2 regions of the Streptomyces sp. NPDC042638 genome follow, and region 2 is predicted to be linked to the other one. Evidence: riboswitches for the same ligand, from Rfam matches in the RefSeq annotation. Region 2 holds a riboswitch; the other holds the start of a gene.
What was found. A riboswitch is a leader RNA that binds a small molecule or an ion and turns the genes downstream of it on or off. The one in region 2 is predicted to bind ZMP and ZTP.
Positions count from the first base shown of each region.

Region 1 (4,395 bases), on a different contig from region 2:
ACGCGTCCAGCCGCTGCCGCATGTCGACGACCTTGACCTGCTTGTACGTCGTCGCGTCCACGACGGTGATGTGCCGGTCGCCCTTGGTCCAGTCCCAGCCGGGGTCGTCCAGGGCGGTGTTGACGTCACCGATGGACATGTTCCAGATGTACTTGCCGTCCCTGGTGAAGATGTTCTCGTGCGGCTTGTCACCGGTCGCGAACGACCCGAGCTGCTTGCCGGTGCCGATGTCCAGGACGTGCACGGTGTTGGCGGTCGAGGCGGAGACCGCCACGCGGGTGCCGTCCGGGGAGACCGCCATGTGGTCGGCGCGGTATCCGGCGACCGGGAAACGCCAGTTGAGCTTCCCGGTGGCCAGGTCGATGGAGACGACATCGGCGAAGCTCGGCCGGGACACCACCACCGACCGGCCGTCCGGTGTCGAGTACATGTCGTCGGCGAACTGGTCGTGGCCCTCGCCGACGCTGTTGCGGATGGCCTGGAAGTAGATCCACCTGATCGGGTCCGCGTTGATCTCCGCCATCCGCGTGTCCCTGTCCGGGATGACGTTGATCCGGCCGACCTTCGCGAAGTCGCCGGAGGACCTGATGACATCGGCGGTGCCGTCCCAGTTGTTGCCGACGAACAGCACCTCGCGCAGGCCGTCGGAAGCGTCGGACGCCGCTGAGGCGGCGGTCGCCGGACCGGCGGCGGTCAGGACGAGGGCGGCGGCCACGGAGCAAAGGTGCCTGGTTCTGGAGACAGCCATGACGGCTCTCTTTCCTCGGGGGGAATCTGAACACGGGCGCATTCACAGTGAACTTACTGAAAAGTAAGGAGCAGGTGGTCTTCTCGGCAAGATGTGTGCACGACAAGATTGGTGACCGGTGGGGTGACGGAGGGGGATGCGTGGGGGGCAGGCTCAGAGCGCCGACAGGACGCTACGGCGGCCGGTCCGCGGCGGAACGGCAGGCCGAGCGGCGCCGCCGCTTCCTGGACGCGGCACTGCAGCTGTTCGGCGACACCCCCGGCTACCGGTGCACCACGGTCGCCGCGCTGAGCCAGGCCGCCGGCCTGTCCACGCGCCAGTTCTACGAGGAGTTCCGTACCCTGGAGGACCTCCTCGCCGCGCTCCACCTCCAGGTCAACGGCTGGGCGGAACGGGCCGTCGTGGCCGCGCTGGCCGACGCGGACGGCCTGCCGCTGGCCGACCGCGTCACCGTGCTCTTCGGGGCCTACGCCCGCGAGGTCACCTCCGACCCGCGCCGCAGCCGCATCGCCTTCGTGGAGATCATCGGCGTCAGCCCCCGGCTGGAGGAGCAGCGCCTCGCCCGGCGGGCCCGGTGGGTCGACCTCATCCGCGCCGAGGCGGACGCGGCCGTGGCGCGCGGCGAGGCGGCACCGCGCGACTACCGCCTCGCCGCCACGGCCTTCATCGGCAGCGTCAACGGTCTGCTGCACGACTGGACCGCCGGCTGGGTGGACGCCACGCTGGACGAGGTGGTGGACGAGCTGGTCCGGCTGCTGCTGGGGATGCTCCGGCCGGACGCCCGGCGGCCCGGGAACCCCTGACCCCTGACCCCTGACTCCGCTTCCGCGTGGCCGGGCCGGACTGGGCGGCGGGGGAGCGTGCCGGGGGCGGGGTCGGTCGGGCAGCCGGTTGTCAGACAGGCCCTAGGCGCCGAGCTGCCGGGCGGCGGCCTCGACGGTCTGTTCCAGCAGCGTGGCGATCGTCATCGGCCCCACCCCGCCCGGCACCGGAGTGATCAGCGCGGCCCGCTCCACGGCGGAGTCGAAGTCGACGTCGCCGACGTTCCCCGCGTTGTAGCCCGCGTCGATCACGACCGCGCCCGGCTTGATGTCCTGCCCGCCGATCAGCCCCGGCCGGCCGACCGCCGCGACGACGATGTCGGCCTCGCGGACCGCCGCCGACAGGTCCCGGGTGCGTGAGTGGCAGTACGTCACGGTCGCGTCCCGGGCCAGCAGCAGCATGCCCACCGGCTTGCCGAGGATCGCGCTGCGGCCCACCACCACGGCCCGCTTCCCGGCCGGGTCGACGCCGTACTCGTCCAGCAGCCGCAGGATGCCGCCCGGCGTGCAGGAGACGAAGCCCGGCAGTCCGAAACTCATCGTGGCGAACGAGGCGAAGGTGACGCCGTCCACGTCCTTCTCCGGCGTGATCGCCTCGAACGCGGCCCGCTCGTCGACGTGGTCGCCCACCGGGTGCTGCAGCAGAATGCCGTGCACACCCGGATCGTCCGACAACTCCCGCAGTGTGCCGACGAGTTCGTCGGTGGTCGTGGCCGCGGGCAGAGCCACGTGACGCGAGTCGACGCCGGCCTTGCGGCAGCGGTTCTGCTTCATGCGGACGTACGTCACGGACGCCGGGTCCTCGCCGACCAGCACGGTCGCCAGACACGGTGCCGTACCGGTCCGCTCGGTGAGACCGGCGGCCTGTCGCGCGGTGTTCTCGACGATGCGACGGGCGAGCGCGGTACCGTCCATCAGACGGGCCTGGGTCATGCTGCACACTCCTGAGCTGGATCGATTCTCCTCGCCCAGGCGCGCGGCAGACACCACGGGCCGCTCCCCGGTGGTGCCCCACCTCAGCGCCAGTCACGGCCCGCGTACAGCGTAGCCGAGAGCTCGTACGCTCTTGGGCCCCTGCCGCCCCGCATCGAGAAGGCCCAGGTCAGCCGTGAGGTGACCTGGACCCGCGCTCCTTCCCGCCGATGCCGTGCCGGGTGTCCTACTCGTCCCAGGCCTGGATGATGAGCTGATCGGCGATCTTGCCGTCCCGCAGGGTGACCATCGACTCCGCGAGCACCCGCGTGCCGTCCCCGTACTCGCAGGACTCGCTGTAGGCGACCTGGTCGCCCTGGACCACGCACCTGTCCAGCTTGTGCGTCATGTCACGGCTGTAGATGTCGTCCAGCAACTCGGCGATCTGGCCCCGGCCGTGCAGAACGGTGGGGTGGCTCGGCTGGTTGTTGCGGTCGACGATGCGGATCTCCGCGTCGTCGCTGTAGAGCGACAGAAGGGTGTTGCCGGTGTTCCCCTCGATGCCCCGGCGTAGTGTCTCGGTGTCGAAAGCGGACCCCGTCGCGGTACCCATGATGACCTCCTTCAGGCGCCCGCGGCCCGTCCGGGAGCGAGCCGCACGGGCCCCTCTTCGAGACTCCTCCGCCGCGGCGGCCTCGGCAAGCGCAGCCGCCGCGCTCCGCCTCACGGGTGAGCGCGTCCCGCCGCCCGTGTCCGGCCGGGGCCCGGGGCCGTTGCTGAGGACATGATCTCAACACGACGTATCGTCGCCGCCCTCGGTCTCGCCGCGGGGGTCACCGGTCTTGCCGCGCCGCTGGCGAACGCGGCCGACGCGAGCGCACCGGCCACCGGGCAGATCAGTCCCATGGCCGTGCTCGACTCGCTCACCGTCAGCGACATCCCGGCCGAGTACAAGGCCGGGGTCCCGCGGGTCTCCGAGCAGGCGAGGGGGCTGAACCAGCTCAGCGAGCTGAACCGGCTGGGCGAACTGTGGCAGGTCGCCGGACTCGTGACGCCCGCCCTGGGCCTGGTGCCGGCCGTCGAGTCCTGACCGTCCGCCGCACCGAGGGCCGTCCCGGCAGGGGGCGGCCCTCACCGCTGTGCGGGGGCGGAGGGGGAGTCGGCCCCCTCGCGGGCGGCCCGGTGACCGGCCTCAACTCCCGTCGGGGGTGGCGGAAAGATCCACGATCACCGTCGTGGTCCGTCCCCGCCGGCGAGCGGTCGCGCGTAGGGTCGGCGGCGAAGGCAACCGAAGAAGGGACCAGACCATGGCGCAGGAAGTACGCGGCGTGATCGCACCGGGCAAGGGCGAGCCCGTACGGGTCGAGACGATCGTGGTACCGGACCCCGGTCCCGGCGAAGCCGTCGTACGCGTCCAGGCCTGCGGGGTCTGCCATACCGATCTGCACTACAAGCAGGGCGGCATCTCGGACGACTTCCCGTTCCTGCTCGGCCACGAGGCCGCCGGTGTCGTGGAGTCCGTCGGCGAGGGCGTCACCGACGTCGTCCCCGGTGACTTCGTCGTCCTCAACTGGCGTGCGGTGTGCGGACAGTGCCGGGCCTGTCTGCGCGGGCGGCCCTGGTACTGCTTCGACACCCACAACGCCCGGCAGAAGATGACCCTCGCCGCCACCGGGCAGGAGCTCTCGCCGGCCCTCGGCATCGGCGCCTTCGCCGAGAAGACGCTGGTGGCGGCCGGCCAGTGCACCAAGGTCGACCCGGCCGTCTCCCCAGCGGTCGCGGGCCTCCTCGGCTGCGGGGTCATGGCCGGCCTCGGCGCCGCGATCAACACCGGCAGCGTCGGCCGGGGTGACTCGGTCGCCGTCATCGGCTGCGGCGGCGTCGGCGGCGCGGCCGTCGCCGGGGCGAACCTCG
Region 1 covers NZ_JBEZBT010000060.1:38,961-43,355, forward strand. The annotation lists gene AB0B40_RS32675 (YncE family protein) at 1-748, opposite strand, end outside; gene AB0B40_RS32680 (TetR/AcrR family transcriptional regulator) at 889-1,551, shown strand; gene AB0B40_RS32685 (bifunctional 5,10-methylenetetrahydrofolate dehydrogenase/5,10-methenyltetrahydrofolate cyclohydrolase) at 1,654-2,502, opposite strand; ZMP/ZTP riboswitch at 2,529-2,609, opposite strand; gene AB0B40_RS32690 (nuclear transport factor 2 family protein) at 2,729-3,094, opposite strand; gene AB0B40_RS32695 (hypothetical protein) at 3,266-3,571, shown strand; gene AB0B40_RS32700 (S-(hydroxymethyl)mycothiol dehydrogenase) at 3,789-4,395, shown strand, end outside.
Region 1: linked by a shared signal. The riboswitch ahead of AB0B40_RS32685 (bifunctional 5,10-methylenetetrahydrofolate dehydrogenase/5,10-methenyltetrahydrofolate cyclohydrolase) and the one ahead of AB0B40_RS28840 (glycine hydroxymethyltransferase) in region 2 are both predicted to bind ZMP and ZTP.

Region 2 (4,395 bases):
CTGCGTGACGAGCCCTGCTGCTACCAGCAACTCGCCCCCCTTCCCGCCTTCGACGGCAACCACGTCGTCCTGGGCGCCTGGGTGGTCCGCGACGAGCCGGCCGGCCTCGGCATCCGCGAGTCCACCGGCCTGATCACCGACGAGTACGCCCGCTTCCTGCCGCACGTGATCCTCTAGGGCCTGTCCGTCCGGCCCGTCCCGGCGACCCGTCCCCCGCCGGGTCAGTCGCCGAGCAGCCTCTCGACGGCCGCCCGGGCCAGGCCGGCGGGGGACGGGTCGGCGTCGATGCCGGCCGTGACGATGGCTCCCTCGGCGAGCAGGCACACGCCGTCGGCCACCGGCACGCCGGTGGCGCGCACCCAGGCCGAGAGCTGGTCGTGGAAGGCTCGCTTGTGGGACCGGACCTCGGCCAGGACCCGCTCGGACGACGGGCCGAGTTCGCCATGGGCGTTGATCCAGGCGCAGCCGCGGAAGCCGGGCTCCGCGAACCACGCGGCCAGCCAGTCGAAGACCGCGAGCACCCGTCCGCGCGGGTCCGGGACGCTCTCCACGTGGGCGGCCAGGCTCGCGCGCCAGCGCCGGTCACGCCGCCGCAGCATGGCGACCACGAGGTCCTCCTTGGTCGCGAAGAACCGGTAGATCCGCTTCAGCGGCAGTCCGGACGCCTCCCGGACCCGGTCCATGCCGACCGCCTGGATGCCGTGGGCGTAGAAGAGCGTCTCCGCCGCGTCCAGGAGCGCTTCGCGGTCCAGGCGGTTCTGTTCCTCGGTGATCGGGGCGGGCATCCGGGCTCCTTGACGTGAGAACGGTCGTTCTCTACTTTAGTCGCAGCGATAGAGAACGCTCGTTCTCGACCTGAGGAGGTCGCCGTGCCCGAAGGCCGCCCGCCCTGCCCGCCGTTCACCCCGGAGACCGCCCGCCAGAAGGTGCGCGCGGCCGAGGACGCCTGGAACACCCGCGACCCCCACCGGGTCGCCCTGGCCTACACACCCGACTCCGTCTGGCGCAACCGTGACCGGTTCGTCACCGGCCGGGAGGAGATCATCGCCTTCCTGACCGACAAGTGGGAGCGCGAACTGGACTACGCGCTGCGCAAGAGCCTCTGGGACTTCCACGGCAACCGCATCGCCGTCCGCTTCCAGTACGAGTGCCGCGACACCGACGGCCGGTGGTGGCGCAGCTACGGCAACGAACTGTGGGAGTTCGACGAGCACGGCCTGATGCGCCGCCGCGAGGCGAGCATCAACGACGTGCCCATCCGCGAGAGCGACCGGCGCATCTTCGGACCCCGGCCCGCCGACGAGCACGGCACCGACATCCCACTGCGCTGATCAGGTCTTCTCCCGTGGTCACGGCCGCTCCCGGGTGCGGCGGTGCCCCCCCTCCCGTCCCCGCCCGGATGATGGACGCGGGACCTGCGCCCACCGGCGTGGCCGGTAGGCTGACGTGCGGGCCGTGACTGGCGCGCTGGGATGGGACGGACCATCAGGGAGCGGCCCGAGCGGGAAGAGTGCCGTGCGCCTGGGCCGAACGTGAATGCCGTACGCACACCGTCCGGAGGTCCCCATGCCCGAGAATTCCGCCCCTCTCTCCGTCGAGTCCACGGCCTTCCGCGCCGCTCTCGACGTGATCCGCGCCGTCGAGCCGCGCGTCGCCGACGCCATCGGCCAGGAGGTCGCCGACCAGCGCGAGATGCTCAAGCTGATCGCCTCCGAGAACTACGCCTCCCCGGCGACCCTGCTCACGATGGGCAACTGGTTCAGCGACAAGTACGCCGAGGGCACCGTCGGCCGCCGCTTCTACGCCGGCTGCCGCAACGTCGACACCGTCGAGGCCCTCGCCGCCGAGCACGCCCGCGAGCTCTTCGGCGCCCGCCACGCCTACGTACAGCCGCACTCCGGCATCGACGCCAACCTCGTCGCCTTCTGGGCCGTCCTCGCCGACCGCGTCGAGGCCCCCTTCCTGGAGAAGGCCGGCGTCCGCCAGGTCAACGACCTCACCGACGCCGACTGGGCCGAGCTGCGCCAGGCCTTCGGCAACCAGCGCATGCTCGGCATGTCCCTGGACGCCGGCGGCCACCTCACCCACGGCTTCCGCCCGAACATCTCCGGCAAGATGTTCGACCAGCGCTCCTACGGCACCGACCCGGCCACCGGCCTCATCGACTACGACGCCCTGCGCGCCCAGGCCCGCGACTTCAAGCCGCTGATCCTCGTCGCCGGCTACTCCGCCTACCCCCGCCTGGTGAACTTCCGGATCATGCGGGAGATCGCCGACGAGGTCGGCGCCACCCTCATGGTCGACATGGCGCACTTCGCCGGCCTGGTCGCGGGCAAGGTCCTCACCGGCGACTTCGACCCGGTCCCGCACGCCCAGATCGTCACCACCACCACCCACAAGTCCCTGCGCGGCCCGCGCGGCGGCATGGTGCTGTGCGACGACTCCCTCAAGGACCAGGTCGACCGCGGCTGCCCGATGGTCCTCGGCGGCCCGCTCCCGCACGTCATGGCCGCCAAGGCCGTCGCCCTCGCCGAGGCCCGGCAGCCCGCCTTCCAGGACTACGCCCAGCGCATCGTCGACAACTCCCGCGCCCTCGCCGAGGGCCTGATGCGCCGCGGCGCCACCCTGGTCACCGGCGGCACGGACAACCACCTCAACCTGATCGACGTCGCCACCTCCTACGGCCTCACCGGCCGCCAGGCCGAGGCGGCCCTGCTCGACTCGGGCATCGTCACCAACCGCAACGCCATCCCGGCCGACCCGAACGGCGCCTGGTACACCTCCGGCATCCGCGTCGGCACCCCCGCGCTCACCACCCGCGGTCTCGGCACGGCGGAGATGGACGAGGTGGCCGGCCTCATCGACCGCGTCCTCACCACCACCGAGCCGGGCACCACCAAGTCGGGCGCCCCCTCGAAGGCGGCCCACGTCCTGGACGAGAAGGTGTCCCAGGAGATCGCCCGGCGGGCGACGGACCTGGTGGCGGGCTTCCCGCTGTACCCGGAAGTCGACCTGGGCTGACGCTTCCCGCAGGGGGCGCGGGGGACCGCGCGGGCGGCCATGGACGGCCCGCGGTCCGCCGCGCCCCGCCCCCCCCGCCTCGGCGGACGTAGTCACCCGCACCCTCTGAGAGAATGGGGACCATGGCCAACGACCGACCCCGCGTGCTCTCCGGAATCCAGCCGACCGCAGGCTCGTTCCACCTCGGCAACTACCTCGGCGCCGTCCGCCAGTGGGTGGCCCTGCAGGAGTCCCACGACGCGTTCTACATGGTCGTCGACCTGCACGCGATCACGGTCCCGCAGGACCCGAAGGAGCTGCGGGACAACACCCGGCTCGCCGCCGCCCAGCTGCTGGCCGCCGGCCTCGACCCGGACCGCTGCACGCTCTTCGTGCAGAGCCACGTCCCCGAGCACGCCCAGCTGGCCTGGGTCATGAACTGCCTCACCGGCTTCGGCGAGGCCAGCCGTATGACCCAGTTCAAGGACAAGTCCGCCAAGCAGGGCGCCGACCGGGCCTCCGTCGGCCTGTTCACGTACCCGGTCCTCCAGGTCGCGGACATCCTGCTGTACCAGGCGGGCGAGGTGCCCGTCGGCGAGGACCAGCGCCAGCACATCGAGCTGACCCGCGACCTCGCCGAGCGGTTCAACGGCCGGTTCGGCCAGACCTTCACCGTCCCGAAGCCGTACATCCTCAAGGAGACGGCGAAGATCTACGACCTCCAGGACCCGTCGATCAAGATGAGCAAGTCGGCGTCCACGCCGAAGGGCCTGATCAACCTCCTCGACGAGCCGAAGACCACGGCCAAGAAGGTCAAGAGCGCGGTCACCGACACCGACACGGTGATCCGCTTCGACACCGAGAGCAAGCCGGGCATCTCCAACCTGCTCACCATCTACTCCACGCTCACCGGCAGGACGATCGCCGAGCTGGAGCGGGACTACGAGGGCAAGATGTACGGCGCGCTCAAGACCGATCTCGCCGACATCATGGTCGAGTTCGTCACCCCGTTCCGCGAGCGCACCCGGCAGTACCTGGACGACGCCGAGACGCTGGACTCGATCCTCGCCAAGGGCGCGGAGAAGGCGCGCGCCGTCGCCGCCGAGACCCTCGCGCAGGCGTACGACCGCGTGGGCTTCCTCCCGGCCAAGCACTGAGGCGTACGACCGCAGGGGCCCGCGCGGGCAGAGCGCTGCACATCACTTCCGCTGCGCCTGCCCACAGGACATCCGTGGCCGTACAGTCGATATCCGACGGCCGGGACGAGACGGCCGAGAAGACGACAGACGCGACGACAGGAGACGACGTGGGGACCGTAACGATCGGCGTGTCGATCGCGGTCCCGGAGCCTCACGGCAGCCTGCTCCAGGAGCGGCGCGCGGGCTTCGGCGACCC
Region 2 covers NZ_JBEZBT010000045.1:53,911-58,305, forward strand. The annotation lists gene AB0B40_RS28825 (glutathionylspermidine synthase family protein) at 1-177, shown strand, start outside; gene AB0B40_RS28830 (TetR/AcrR family transcriptional regulator) at 222-785, opposite strand; gene AB0B40_RS28835 (nuclear transport factor 2 family protein) at 870-1,331, shown strand; ZMP/ZTP riboswitch at 1,446-1,534, shown strand; gene AB0B40_RS28840 (glycine hydroxymethyltransferase) at 1,567-3,021, shown strand; gene trpS (tryptophan--tRNA ligase) at 3,144-4,157, shown strand; gene AB0B40_RS28850 (2'-5' RNA ligase family protein) at 4,307-4,395, shown strand, end outside.